Regions from separate parts of the Gemmobacter fulvus genome, predicted to be linked through region 2. Evidence: riboswitches for the same ligand, from Rfam matches in the RefSeq annotation. Region 2 holds a riboswitch; the other holds the start of a gene.

Region 1 (7,115 bases), on a different replicon from region 2:
CGCCAGCCCGCAGGCAATGGCGCTGGCAAGGGTGCAGCCGGTGCCGCGTTTTCCGGTGGCGCTGCGCGGGGCCGAAAGCGGGATTCTGGCGGTGGAGGTGAACAGCAGGTCCATCGCCTCGAGCCCTTCGGCATGGCCGCCCTTCAACAAAACGGCCCGTGCCCCCATCGCAAACAGCGCGGCGGCGGTGGCCTCGGCGGGTGCGTCGGGCGGCAAGCCGGTCAGATGCGCAGCCTCGGGCAGATTGGGCGTGATCAGGGTCACACGCGCCATCAGCGCGTAAAGGGCGGGCAGGGCATCCGGGGCCAGCAAGGGCGTGCCAGAGCTGGAGATCAGCACCGGGTCCAGCACCGCAGGCGCATCGGGCAGATGGCGCGTGACGGTTTCGGTAACGGCGGCATTGGTCAACATGCCAATCTTCACTGCGGCCACCCGCCCCGCCGCCCGGATCTGCGCCGCCACGGTTTCGGCAGGCACCGGATGGATGGCAAGAACCTGCGCATCGGTCTGGGCGGTGATGGCGGTGGCAGCGGTTTTGGCGCGCTGGCCAAAGGCGGCCAGCGTCGCCAGATCCCGCATCAACCCCGCGCCGCCGCCACTGTCCAGCCCGGCAATGATCAGCACCGGATCAGCCTGCATCGGCGGCAAGCAGAACGATGTTGTCATGGCCCTGTGCGGCGGCCAGCGTCACTGCCGCGCGCCAGGCCCGCAGCCCGCTGCGGCAGGCCAGCACGCTGCGCTGGGGGCTGGGCGTGATCTCTGCCGGGGCGCTGCGCTGCGCGCTGGCATGGGCGGGCACCGGGGCCTCCTCCACCGGGCGCAGGTCGATCACCCGGTCAGAGGCGGTGATCTGGCTGGCGGCGATGAAGCGGAAGGCCTGCGCCGGTTCGGGTGCGCCATCAAAGCGGAAGCTGGCGAACCGATAGCTGCGCAGATCGGTGGTGATCATCTGACCCAGCGGGTTGGGCGCAAGGCCCAACAGCTGTGCCAAAGCCAGCTGCGCCTGCATTGCGCCCACCATGGCCACCACCGGCCCCAGCACTCCCGCCGTGGCACAGGTCTGCGCCTGCGCAGGCGGATCGGGAAACAGCGCGCGATAGCTGGGCGCCGGGCCGCAAAACCCGCCGACATAACCGCCAAAGCCAAGCGCCGAGGCGCTGATCAGCGGTTTGCCCTCGGCCAGACACAGATCCGACAGCGTATAGGTCACGGCATAACTGTCGGCACAGTCCAGGATCAGATCATGCGCCGCGATCAGCTCGGCGGCATTGGCCGGGGTCAGCCGCTGCACCTGCGGCTCAACCCTTACTTCTGGGTGCGCGGCCTGTAAGGCTTGTGCGGCGGCCAGCGCCTTGGGCTGACCCAGATCCGCCATGCGATACAGCGGCTGCCGGTGCAGATTGCTTTCCTCGACCACATCCGGGTCAAGCAGGGTCAGCGCGCCGACACCCGCCCCGGCCAATCCGGTCAATACCGGGCAGCCCAACCCGCCCGCGCCAATCACCAGCACATGCGCGGCGGTAAGGCGGGCCTGCCCTTTGGGGCCAATGTCGGGCAGGGCCATCTGCCGGGCATATCGGCTCATCTTGTCGCCCGCAGCCAGAGGTCGCAGCGCGCCTCGGGGTCTTTGGCGGTGACAATATCGGTGACGACGGCGGCGCTGTCGGCCCCGGCGGCAAACACGCCGGGCAGGCGTTCCGGGGTCAATCCGCCAATCGCCACCAAAGGGCGCGTGCCGATGGCGGCCTTCCAGGCGGTCAGACGCTCCAGCCCCTGCGGGGCCCAGGGCATCTGTTTCAACAGGGTGGGATAGACCGGGCCAAGCGCGATATAGGCCGGATCATGTGACAGCGCGCGCTCCCGCTCGGCCTCGTCATGGGTCGACAGGCCAAAGCGGATTCCGGCGCGGGCGAGGGCGGCAAAATCGGCGCTGTCCATGTCTTCCTGCCCCAGATGGATGAACTCCAGCCCGAGATCGAGCGCGAGCTGCCAATAATCATTCAGGATCAGCTGTGCCCCATGCTGGCGGCAGATGGCCTGCGCCCGCAGGGCATGGGCCCGCAGATCGGCGGCGGGCATATCCTTGGCGCGCAGCTGCACAAGCCGCACGCCGCGTGGCACCAGCCGTTCGATCAGATCGGCGGTTGGGGTGATCAGGTAAAACCGGTCCAGTGTCATGCAAGCTCTGCCATGCCGAAGATGGGGGTGGAGGGGGCGGCCATGTCGCGCGGCGGCATCAGCCCGGCGCGATGGGCGGCATGGCCTGCGGCGGTCGCCTCGGCAAAGGCGCCGGCCATGGTGACGGGATCGGCGGCCAGCGCCACGGCCGTGTTCAGCAGCACGGCATCAAACCCGGCCTCCATCGCCTGCGCGGCATGGCTGGGCGCGCCGATCCCGGCATCCACGATCAACGGCACGCCGGGGAAATGCGCGCGCATCGACCGCAGCGCGGGCAGGTTGCGCAGCCCCTGACCCGAGCCGATGGGCGCGCCCCAGGGCATCAGCACCTGACAGCCCGCCGCCAGCAGCCGCTCGCCCACGATCAGATCATCGGTGGTGTAGGGGAAGATCTGGAACCCGTCCTCGGCCAGAATGCGCGCCGCCTCGACCAGCTGGAACACATCGGGTTGCAGCGTGTCGGCATGGCCGATCAGCTCCAGTTTGATCCAGGGTGTGTTGAACAGCTCGCGCGCCATATGGGCCGTGGTCACGGCCTCCTTCACCGTGTGGCAGCCGGCGGTATTGGGCAGGATGCGCGCGCCGGTGGCGTGCAGGATGTCACGGAAGGCGGGGCCGCTGCGCGCTTCGCGCCGCAGGCTGACGGTGATGATGTCGCAGCGCGCCGCCGCGATGGCCGCCGACAGGATCGCGGGCGAGGGATAGCGCGCCGTTCCCAGCAGCAGGCGCGAGGTGATGGGGATGCCGTACAGCTCCATGCTCAGCCCCCCTGCATCGGGGCGAGGATTTCCAGCCGGTCGCCCTCGCGCAGCACCGTGCGGGCGCGCAGCGGGGCGGGCAGAAAATCGCCGTTCAGCGCTGTGGCAATGCCGTTGTCAGGAAAGCCGAGGCAGGCCAGCGTTTCGGCCACGCTGGCGGGGGCGACCTCGGTCGGGGTGCCGTTCACATCAATGCGCATGGGCAGGATCCTTTGCAAATCGGGTGGCAAGCTGTTCGGCCAAGGCAGGGGCCAGCAGAAACCCGTGCCGGTAACAGCCATTCAGCTGCCAATGCCCGTCCGCCCCGGTCAGGCGGGGCAGGTTATCGGCATAGGCCGGGCGCAGGCCCGCGCCGGTTTCCAGCAGCTGTGCTTCGGCAAAGGCGGGGTGGAGCGTATAGGCGGCGGCCAGCAGCTCCATCACCGCGCGGGCGGTGACGGGGCCGGGATCATCGCTTTCCACCATGGTCGCCCCAACCATGTAGACGCCTTGGCCGCGTGGCACGATATAGATCGGCGTGCGCGGATGCAGCAGGCGGACCGGGCGTGACAGGCTGACCTCGGTGCAGCGCAGCAGCAGCATTTCACCCCGCACAGCGCGCAACGGCAGCCGGTCGCGGGCGGCAAACCCGCGACAGTCGATCACCGCCTCTGCGCGCGGCGTCGGTGCGGCGGTGTGAAAAACCACCCCACGCCGGGCCAGCCCGTCGCGCAGCGCCTGAAGCGCGGCGCGCGGATCCAGATGCCCCTCGCCGGGATAGAACAGCGCCTGATCAAAGCGATCCGCAAGATCCGGCTCCAGTGCTGCCAGCGCCGCGCCGTGCCGTATCTCATGCCCGGTGGTGCGGCTGGCAAACCGCGCGAGTTCGGCCCGGTCGCGCGGCGGCGCGACAACCAGCGTGCCGTGGCGCACAACACCCGGCACATGATCCGCCCACCAATCCACCGCGCCCCGGCCAAGGGCCAGCACCTCGGGCGGGGCGCTTTCGGCCTCGCACCAGGGGGCCAGCATGCCCCCCGCCAGCCAGGAGGCCGCGCGCGACGCGGGGCCGGGGTCGATCACCTCGACCCGTGCCCCGCGCGCGGCAAGGGCGGTGGCGGCGCACAGCCCCGCCACCCCCGCACCGAAGATGCGGAAGGTCATTCCCCCGCCACCTCGGGGATCTGACGGATCGGCATATACAGATTGCCGCCTTCGCGGAACTTTTCGGCCATCCGCGCCATGCCTTCCTTCTGCGCCTCGGCCCGGATGTCATGGCTGATCCGCATGGAGCAGAACTTCGGCCCGCACATCGAACAGAAATGCGCCGTCTTGTGCGCCTCTTTCGGCAGGGTTTCATCGTGGAAGCTGCGCGCGGTATCGGGATCGAGCGACAGGTTGAACTGGTCCTCCCAGCGGAATTCAAACCGTGCGCGCGACAGCGCATCATCGCGGGCCTGCGCGCCGGGATGCCCCTTGGCCAGATCGGCGGCATGGGCGGCGATCTTGTAGGTGATGACCCCGGTTTTCACATCATCGCGGTCCGGCAGGCCCAGATGTTCCTTGGGGGTGACGTAACACAGCATCGCCGTGCCGAACCAGCCGATCATCGCCGCGCCGATGGCCGAGGTGATGTGATCATAGCCCGGCGCAATATCGGTTGTCAGCGGGCCAAGCGTGTAGAACGGCGCCTCACCACAGGTGGCAAGCTGCTTGTCCATATTGGCCTTGATCTTGTGCATGGCCACATGGCCCGGCCCTTCGATCATCACCTGACAATCCTTTGCCCAGGCGATCTGCGTCAGTTCGCCCAGCGTTTCCAGCTCGGCAAACTGCGCGGCGTCATTGGCATCGGCGATGGAGCCGGGGCGCAGCCCGTCGCCGAGCGAGAAGCTGACATCATAGGCGCGCATAATGTCGCAGATCTCGTCGAAATGCTCATAGAGAAAGCTTTCGCGGTGATGATGCAGGCACCATTTCGCCATGATGGACCCGCCGCGCGACACGATGCCGGTGACGCGGTTCACCGTCAGCGGGATGTAATGCAGCCGCACCCCGGCATGGATGGTGAAATAATCCACCCCCTGTTCAGCCTGTTCGATCAGCGTATCGCGGAACACTTCCCACGACAGGTCTTCGGCAATGCCACCGACCTTTTCCAGCGCCTGATACAGCGGCACCGTGCCGATCGGCACCGAGGAATTGCGCAGGATCCAGTCGCGGATATTGTGGATATTGCGCCCGGTCGACAGGTCCATCACCGTATCCGCGCCCCAGCGGATCGCCCAGACCATCTTTTCGACCTCTTCCTCCATGCTGGAGGTGACGGCAGAATTGCCGATATTGGCGTTGATCTTCACCAGGAAGTTGCGGCCGATGATCATCGGCTCCAGTTCCGGGTGGTTGATATTGGCGGGGATGATGGCGCGGCCCCGGGCAATCTCGTCACGCACGAATTCCGGTGTCACGAGGTTGGGGATCGCCGCGCCGAAATCCTCGCCGTCGCGGGGGGCCAAAGCGGTGCGGCCCAGATTTTCGCGGATGGCGACATATTCCATTTCCGGCGTGATGATCCCGGCGCGGGCATAGGCAAGCTGCGTGACGGCGCGGCCCTCGGTGGCGCGCAGCGGCGCACGCTGCTGCGGAAAGGCCGGGGTCAGCCGCGCGCCTTCGGCAAAGCCGTTGTCGGCGGGCTGCACCGGGCGGGCCGGATAGGCGGCGACATCGCCCCGCGCGACCTGCCACTGGCCCCGCTGCGGCGCAAGGCCCTGTGCGATATGCACGGTGGCGGTGGGATCGGTATAGGGGCCCGAGCTGTCATAGACCGTGATCGGCGGTTCCCCGGCCGAAGGGTGCAGCGCAATCTGGCGCATCGGCACGCGCAGATCGGGATGCAGGCTGCCCGGCAGATGGATCTTGGTCGAGGCGGGCAGGCCCCCGGTGGTGATCTTGGGTGGCAGAATGGTCATGCGTGTCTCCTCAAGCGTAAACTCAAAAAGACCCGGAGATGCGAGGCAGAAAGGGGCCAATGGCCCATGATCGGGGGCCAATATGGCCCAAAGAGGCCCAGACGGCGCCCTTCGGTCTTCCTACGCCAGTATCAACTGGGTCAGGTTCAAAGGGTCGCTGCGCCGTGGGTTGCCCCACATTCAGCCTCTCAGTCCCTTGGGCGGGACTCCCCTGACGTAGGGCAAGGGATAGGGGATGGCGGCGAATGCGTCAAGACTGCGCGAGGCGGATGATGCGGGACTTGCAGCCGGGGCGGGGATACGAAACGATGCCCGCATGACCAAACACCCCCCCGCGCATCCTGATCTCGTTGTTGCCACCTATAATGTGCAAAAGGGCATCGGCACCGATCTGCGCCGCGATGCCCGGCGCACGGAACGGGTGATTTCGGCGCTCGGGGCCGATATTGTCGCGGTGCAGGAGGGCGACCGACGCTTCGGCAACCGGGCGGGGGTGCTGGATCTGGCGGTGTTGCGGGCGTCCAGTGGTCTGGTGCCGGTGCCGGTGGCGGCCCCGCTGGGGGCCTTGGCGCATGGCTGGCATGGCAATCTGCTGCTGGTGCGCGCCGCCGCCGTCGAATCGGTGCGCGGGCTGCATCTGCCGGGGGCAGAGCCGCGCGGCGCGCTGATCGTCGATCTGGATCTGGCGCAGTTCGGGCCGGTGCGGGTGATTGCGGTGCATCTGGCGCTGCTGGCGCGGGCGCGCCGGGCACAGGCGCGGATGCTGGCCGAGGTGGCCGCCGAGGCGCAAGAGCGGGATGGCCGCCCGACCATCGTGATGGGCGATATGAACGAATGGCGGCGCTGGCCCAGCCCGGCGCTTGCGGCGCTGGATCATCATCTTGGCGCGCCGGGGCTGGCCCCGAGCTTTCCGGCGATTTTTCCGCGCCTGCCGCTGGACCGGATCTATGCCTCGAAGGGGTTCGACATGCTGTCGGTCGCGGCGCATGACACGGCGCTGGCGCGGCGGGCTTCGGATCATCTGCCGGTGGTGGCGCGGCTGCGCCCGCGGGGCAGGGACTGAGCTTTAGGGGCCTGACCTAAAGCAGCCATTCGATCGGCAAAAGGCCCAACAGCCGCACCAGGGCCCGGCTGGCCCAAGTGGTGCCCGGCTCTGCCCGGTGCAGCACCTCGCTGCCCTCCATACCGGGGTCGACCCATTGCAGATGGCCCCGCGCCGACAGCCGCAACT
Region 2 (7,115 bases):
CGACGCCCGCGCATATCGTGCCGGAATGGTACTTCCTGCCGTTCTACGCCATCCTGCGCGCCTTCACCGCCGATGTCTGGGTGGTGCAGATCACCAACTTCGTCACCTTCGGTATCGTTGACGCCAAGTTCTTCGGCGTTCTGGCGATGTTCGGCGCAATTGCCGTGATGGCGCTGGCGCCCTGGCTGGATACCTCCTCGGTGCGGTCGGGCCGCTATCGCCCGATGTTCAAGTGGTGGTTCGCCCTGCTCGCCATCGACTTCATGGTGCTGATGTGGGTGGGCGCGATGCCGACCGACGGGATCTACCCCTATATCTCGCTGATCGCTTCGGCCTATTGGTTCGCCTATTTCCTCGTGATCCTGCCGCTTTTGGGTGTGATCGAAAAACCGCTGCCGCAACCGGCAACGATCGAGGAAGACTTCAAATCGCACTACGGCACTCCGGCCGAGTGACAGAAAGGAACTGACTGAGATGTTTCGCAAAATCGCAATCAGCGCCGTCTCTGCCCTCGTCCTGATGTCGGGCGGGGCCATGGCGGCGGGTGGCGAAGGCCATATCGAAGACGTGGCCTTCTCGTTCGAAGGGCCGTTCGGCAAGTTTGACAAGAACCAGCTTCAGCGCGGGCTTCAGGTTTACACCGAGGTCTGCTCCAGCTGCCACGGCCTGAAATTCGTGCCGATCCGCACGCTTGCAGATGAAGGCGGCCCGCAGCTGCCCGAAGATCAGGTGCGCGCCTATGCCAAGAACTTCTCCGTGGTCGACAAGGACACGGGCGAAGACCGTGAAGCGGTTGCCACCGATCACTTCCCGGCCAACACTGGCGCGGGTGCCCCCGACCTCAGCCTGATGGCCAAGGCGCGGGCGGGCTTTCATGGCCCCTATGGCACCGGCATGAGCCAGCTGTTCAACGGCATCGGCGGCCCGGAATACATCCATGCGATCCTTGCCGGCTACAGCGGCGAGACCAAGGAAGAAGCCGGGGAAACCTACTATGAAAACCACGCCTTCCCGGGCGGCTGGATCAAGATGGCACCGCCGCTGTCGGATGACATCGTGACCTATGCCGATGGCCACCCGGCCACGGTCGATGCGATGGCAGAAGACGTGTCGGCCTTCCTGATGTGGACGGCAGAACCGAAGCTGATGGCGCGCAAGCACATGGGCTTTGTCGCCGTGCTGTTCCTGATCGGGCTGTCGACCCTGCTTTACCTCACCAACAAACGGCTGTGGGCCGGGGTAAAAGGCAAGAAACACGCCTGATCTTCGGATCACGGCATAAAAGAACCCCGCAGGCGACTGCGGGGTTTTTCTGTATCAGGGGGGCGTTCTGCGCCGTCAGCCCTGCCCCAGATAGGCCGCAAGCGCCGCAGGCGGATCGGCAAACAGCGCGTTCGTGGGCACCGGCGGATCGGCCCGCCCCTCGGCCACCAGCACGGTATGGCTGGCAAAGGCGCGGGCATCTTCGGGGTCATGCGTCACCATCAGAACCAGCGCCTGCCCGGCCAGCTCGGCCACCAGCGCCAGCATCTCGGCCTTCAGCGCAGGCCCCAGCGCCGCAAAGGGTTCGTCCAGCAGCAGGATGGGCCGCGCCCGCAGCAAAGACCGCGCCAGCGCCGCCCGGCTTTGCTGCCCGCCCGACAGCTGCGCAGGCTTGCGCGCCCCCAGCCCGGCCAGCCCCACACGCTCCAGCGCCTGATCCACCGCCGCCCAATCCACCCGGCGCAAGGCGGGGTCGAGCCCGAGGCCCAGATTCTGCGCCACCGTCAGATGTGGAAACAGGTTCTGATCCTGAAACAGCATCGAGATCGGCCGCGCACCGGGCGGCAGCAGATCAATGCGCCTGCCCTGCCAGCGGATCATGCCCTGATCCAGCGCGCCAAACCCGGCAATCGCATTCAGCAGCGTTGATTTTCCCGCGCCCGACGGCCCGATCACCGCGATGCGTTGGCCAGCCACTGCCGCCCAATCGGCGCTCAGCGTCCAGTCGTCCTGCCGCAGCCGCAGCGCCTCAAGTGTCAGATCCATGCCGCCCCCACCAATCGCAGATCCAGAACAGCGCAAAGGCCGCCGCCACCAGCAGCAGCGCCGCCCCCGCCGCCGCCTCAGTCCGATACGCCCCCATCAGCCGCTGCACGACCAAAGGTAATGTGGCCCCCTTTTCCGCCGCGAACAGAGCGATCACGCCCAGATCCCCCACCGCCATCGCACCCGTCAGCCCCAGCGCAAAGCCCAGCGGGCGGCGCAGCCGGGGCAGGATCAGCCAGCGCAGCCGCGCCCAGCCGCGCAGCGCCAGCGCATCGGCCAGACGGCCATAATCCGCCATCAGCACCCGCACCTCGGGCAGCAGGATGCGAAAGGCGAAGGGCAGCGCCATCACCGCCGTCACCAGAACCGTGACCGGCAGCGCCACCCGCGCCGGAGAGACAAAGGGAAACACCAGCAGGAACAGCCCGGTGCCCAGCACCAGCGACGATCCCGCCATCGGCAGCATCGCCACGGGCTCCAGCCCGCGCCAGCCGCGCGCCACCGCCAGCGCCAGCGCCAGCAGCAACGCCGCACCCACCGCCAGCGGGGCGGCCAGAACCGCCACCGTCAACGAGGCCGCCAGTGCAGGCCAGACCGCCGAAGGCAGCGCCATCAGCCCCGGCAGCCCGCGAAAGCCCACCGCCAGCAGGGGCGCAGCGATGAAGCCAAGCGCAAGCGCAATCGCCGCCGCGTCGAGCAGACGCCGCCAGCCCGCCGGGCGCGGAAGCGCCACAGCCCGGTCCAGGCCCGCGCCAAAGCCGCTGGGCACGGTGAACAGCCCGGCCAGCAGCACCGCCGCCCCGCAGGCCAGCACCTGCATCACCGCCAGCGTGGCGGCTTTGGGCAGATCGAATTCGAACCGCACGGCCTGATAGATCGCCAGTTCCACCGTGGTCGCGCCCGGCCCGCCGCCCAGCACAAGCACCACCGCAAAACTGGTCAGGCAGATCGCAAACACCGCCAGCAGCGCCCCCGGCAACACATCGCGCAGCATGGGCGCTTCGATATGCCGAAAGATCGCGCCCGGCCCGAAGCCAAGGCTTTCGGCCAGCCGCAGCCGCTCGCCCGGCACCGCCTGCCAGCCTTGCAGGATCATGCGGGTGGCCAGAGGCATGTTCAGAAACACATGCGCCAGCACCACGCCGCCCATGCCATAGATCGACACTTCCGGCAGGCCAAGGGCCTCAAGCCCGCGATTGATCAGGCCCGACCGCCCGAAAATCGCCAGCAGGCCCAGCACCGCCACGATCACCGGCAACAGGAACGGCGCACCCAGCGCGGCAATCGCCAGCCTGCGCCCCGGAAACCGCCGCCGCGCCAGCGCGCGCGCCACCGGCACTGCACAGGCAACCGAGGCGAGCGCCGACAGCGCCGCCTGTGTCACGGTGAACCGCAGGGCCGCAAGGTCGGCGGCGGTGATACCCCCGCCGCCGCCCGCCTGCATCATCACCACGGCCAGCGGCCCGAGGGTCAGCGCCCCCAGACCGATGGCCGTGGCAAAAGCCCCTAGCGGGACAGCGCGGCGCGCCATTCTTCCAACGCGCCCGCGCGGGCCGCTTCGGCCTCGTCCGCGCCCAGCAACAGCGATTTGCCCGGCTGCACCAAGGTCTCGAAGCCTTTGGGCAGACCCGCCGTCGGCAGTTTGGCCGGATACATCCAGTTGGTCGTGGGCAGAATCTCTTGCGCCGCATCCGACAGAACGAAGGCCATGAACCGATCCGCCAGGTCGGACTGATCGCTGGCCGCGAGTTTGCCCATCACCTCCACCTGCAGGTAATTGCCTTCCTCGAACACGGCGGCGGTCTTGCTGTCATCCTCTTCGGCGATCAGGTGATAGGCGGGCGAGGTGGTATAGCTCAGCACCAGATCGGCCTCGCCCTCCAGAAACAGGCCATACGCCTCGGACCAGCCGGGGGTCACGGTCACGATATTGTCAGCCAGCGCCGCCCAGATCGCCGGAGCCTCGTCCCCATAGGCCGCTTTCACCCACATCAGCAGGCCCAGACCGGGGGTGGAGGAGCGCGGATCCTGAATCACGATCTTCAGATCCGACTCGGCCAGCGCCTTGAAGGAGGTCGGCGCCGTCAGCGTCTTGTTGTGGACAAAGGCGAACCAGCCCCAGTCATAGGGCAGGAAATCGGCATCGGTCCAGGCCAGTGGCAGCGCAAGGTCGGGCGTCTGGCCATGCGCGGCAAACAGCCCGGTTGCGCGGGCGGCGGCGGTCAGGTTGGTATCCAGCCCCAGCACCACATCCGCATCGGTTTTCGCGCCCTCAAGCTGCACCCGCGCCAGCAGGGCCGCACCGTCCCCCGCCGCCGTAAAGACCACATCACAGCCACATTCGGCCTCGAACGCCTTTTCAATCGCCGGGCCGGGGCCCCATTCGCTGACAAAACTGTCATAGGTCAGCACATTCAGCACTGGGGTTTCTGCCTGCGCGACCGACGCGACAGCCAGAAAACCCGCAGCAAACATAGGTGATTTCATCGTCATCCTCCATCTGCGACGGGCGGAGACGGAGCGTGCCAGAGTTGGTCACACCTTCCCTCCGCCGGTCTTAACCGGTTCAGGTTCAACGGGTCCGCTTTCGCATCTCAGCCACTCAAGGCACCCCGAGGTGGCGCAGACCATAAGCCAAAGCGCGACAGGCGCAAGGGGGAGCCCTCTTCGCCCCGCCCTATCAGACGAATTTCGGGTTTATCCGCAGCGGGGCTTGGCATATGCACAAACGCAAGAAGGAGTGCGCGCCATGAGCTTCAACACCTACGGACATCTGTTTCGCGTCACCACCTGGGGCGAAAGCCATGGACCTGCGCTGGGGGCCACGGTGGATGGCTGCCCGCCCGGTGTGCCGATCGAGGCCGAAGCCTTGCAGCACTGGCTGGACCGCAGAAAGCCGGGGCAGAACAAATACACCACCCAGCGGCAGGAACCCGATCAGGTGAAGATCCTGTCGGGCGTGTTCGAGGGGCGCAGCACCGGCACGCCGATCCAGCTGATGATCGACAACACCGATCAGCGCAGCAAGGATTATGGCGAGATTGCCCGCGCCTTCCGCCCCGGCCATGCCGACATCACCTATCATCAGAAATACGGCCTGCGCGATTATCGCGGCGGTGGCCGGTCGTCCGCGCGCGAAACCGCGGCGCGGGTGGCGGCGGGCGGCGTGGCGCGGGCGGCGCTGGCTGCGCTGGTGCCGGGGCTGAAAATTACCGGCTATATGGTGCAGATCGGCCCGCATCAGATTGACCGCAGCCGGTTTGACGCCGCGCAGATCGACCAGAACCCGTTCTGGTGCCCCGATGCGGTCGCGGTGGCCGATTGGGCGGCCTATCTGGATGACCTGCGCAAGGCCCACAATTCCGTCGGCGCGGTGATCGAGGTTGTCGCCTCGGGTGTGCCTGCGGGGCTGGGCGCGCCGATCTATGCCAAGCTCGACAGCGATCTGGCCACCGCGATGATGAGCATCAATGCCGTGAAGGCGGTGGAGATCGGCGAAGGCATGGCCGCCGCCTGCCTGACCGGGGTCGAGAATGCCGACGAGATCCGCATGGGGCCAAATGGCCCGGAGTTCCTGTCAAACCACGCAGGCGGTATACTGGGCGGCATCTCCACCGGGCAGGATGTGGTGGTGCGATTTGCGGTGAAACCCACCTCCTCGATCCTCACACCGCGCCAGACGGTCACGCAGGGCGGCGAAGAGGTGGATCTGATCACCAAGGGGCGGCATGATCCCTGTGTCGGCATCCGCGCCGTGCCGGTGGGCGAGGCGATGATGGCGGCAGTGTTGCTGGATCACCTGCTGCTGGATCGTGGCCAGACCGGCGGGCAACGCGGCAAGATCGGCTGAACCTGCCAGTTCAGGCCCCGCGCGCAGGGGCCTGAACTGACGGCACCTGTTTGGAAATCTGCACCGCCAGAATCCCCGCCATCACGATCACCACGCCGATCATATCGGTCAGACGCACCGCCTCGCCCAGCAGCACGGCGGCGATCAGCACGCCGAAGAACGGGTTGAGGAAGTGAAAGGTCGAGGCTTTCACCGCCCCGATCCGCGCCACCAGCCCGAACCACAGCACCGTCGCCACAATGCCCGGCATGACGATCTGATACGCCATCGCCAGCATCCAGGCGGGCGAGGCGGTCAGCCGCCACGGTTCGAACCCCAGCGCCGCGACCCAGAGCAGTGCTGCGCCGACCCACATCTGCAAACCCACCACGATCCACAGATTGCCGCCCGAACTGGCCCCGCGCATCATCAGCGTGGCCAGCGCCAAGGCCAGCGCGGCGATCAGGCACAGCGCAAGCCCCAAGGGGGCCGCCCCGCCCTGCATCCGCGCCGCCATGATCAGCGCCACCCCGGCCATGCCGGTCAACAGGCCGACGATTCCCAGCGGGCGGATGCGTTCGCCGAACAGCATCCAGCCCAGAGCCGCCACCAGCAGCGGCATGGTCGAGGCGATGATTGCGGCCAGGGAGGCCTCGATCCATTGCATCGCCACGAAATTCAGCCCGAGGTAAATCGCATTCTGGCACAGGCCGAAGATCAGCGTCGCGCGCCATTGCGCAGGCGTTAGCCGCAACCGCTGCCCCAGCGCCAGCCCGACAGCCAAGGCCAGCGCCCCCGAGATGGAGAAGCGGATGGCCAGCGACAGCAGCGGCGCCGCATCCGCCACGATCACCCGCGCGGTGGCATAGGCCGAAGACCAGATCACCGCGAAGGCCAGACCCATCGCAAGCGCGCGTATATCCATCTCCGTCTCCGCAAAAGCAAAAGGGCCGCCCGAGGCGACCCTATGAGTGCAGCCCGGGGGCTGCAAGGCGGGAATGGCTCAGCCGTTCACGCTGTCTTTCAGGGCTTTGGCGATGGTGAATTTCACCTGCTTGTCAGCCGCCTTGGTCACGGTTTCGCCCGTGGCCGGGTTACGGACCTGACGCTCGGGACGCTCGCGGCACACGACCTTGCCAAGGCCCGGCAGCGTCACGGCGCCACCGGCGGCCACTTCGCGCGCCACGACTTCGGCAATCGCATCCAGAGCAGAGCCGGCGACTTTCTTGTCGGCGCCCATGGTTTCGGCCAGAGCGGC

What was found. A riboswitch is a leader RNA that binds a small molecule or an ion and turns the genes downstream of it on or off. The one in region 2 is predicted to bind thiamine pyrophosphate.
Region 1: linked by a shared signal. The riboswitch ahead of thiC (phosphomethylpyrimidine synthase ThiC) and the one ahead of thiB (thiamine ABC transporter substrate binding subunit) in region 2 are both predicted to bind thiamine pyrophosphate.

The regions. Positions count from the first base shown of each region.
Region 1 is NZ_CP076363.1:14,148-21,262, forward strand. Features, by position in the region: gene KM031_RS18570 (hydroxymethylpyrimidine/phosphomethylpyrimidine kinase) at 1-666, opposite strand, end outside; gene KM031_RS18575 (HesA/MoeB/ThiF family protein) at 629-1,585, opposite strand; gene KM031_RS18580 (thiamine phosphate synthase) at 1,582-2,172, opposite strand; gene KM031_RS18585 (beta/alpha barrel domain-containing protein) at 2,175-2,936, opposite strand; gene thiS (sulfur carrier protein ThiS) at 2,939-3,136, opposite strand; gene thiO (glycine oxidase ThiO) at 3,126-4,079, opposite strand; gene thiC (phosphomethylpyrimidine synthase ThiC) at 4,076-5,884, opposite strand; TPP riboswitch at 5,985-6,107, opposite strand; gene KM031_RS18605 (endonuclease/exonuclease/phosphatase family protein) at 6,201-6,947, shown strand; gene KM031_RS18610 (phospholipase D family protein) at 6,964-7,115, opposite strand, start outside.
Region 2 is NZ_CP076361.1:2,241,220-2,248,334, reverse strand. Features, by position in the region: gene petB (cytochrome b) at 1-455, shown strand, start outside; gene KM031_RS10820 (cytochrome c1) at 475-1,263, shown strand; gene KM031_RS10815 (thiamine ABC transporter ATP-binding protein) at 1,339-2,028, opposite strand; gene KM031_RS10810 (ABC transporter permease family protein) at 2,012-3,559, opposite strand; gene thiB (thiamine ABC transporter substrate binding subunit) at 3,535-4,515, opposite strand; TPP riboswitch at 4,555-4,653, opposite strand; gene aroC (chorismate synthase) at 4,778-5,878, shown strand; gene KM031_RS10795 (DMT family transporter) at 5,889-6,782, opposite strand; gene KM031_RS10790 (HU family DNA-binding protein) at 6,861-7,115, opposite strand, start outside.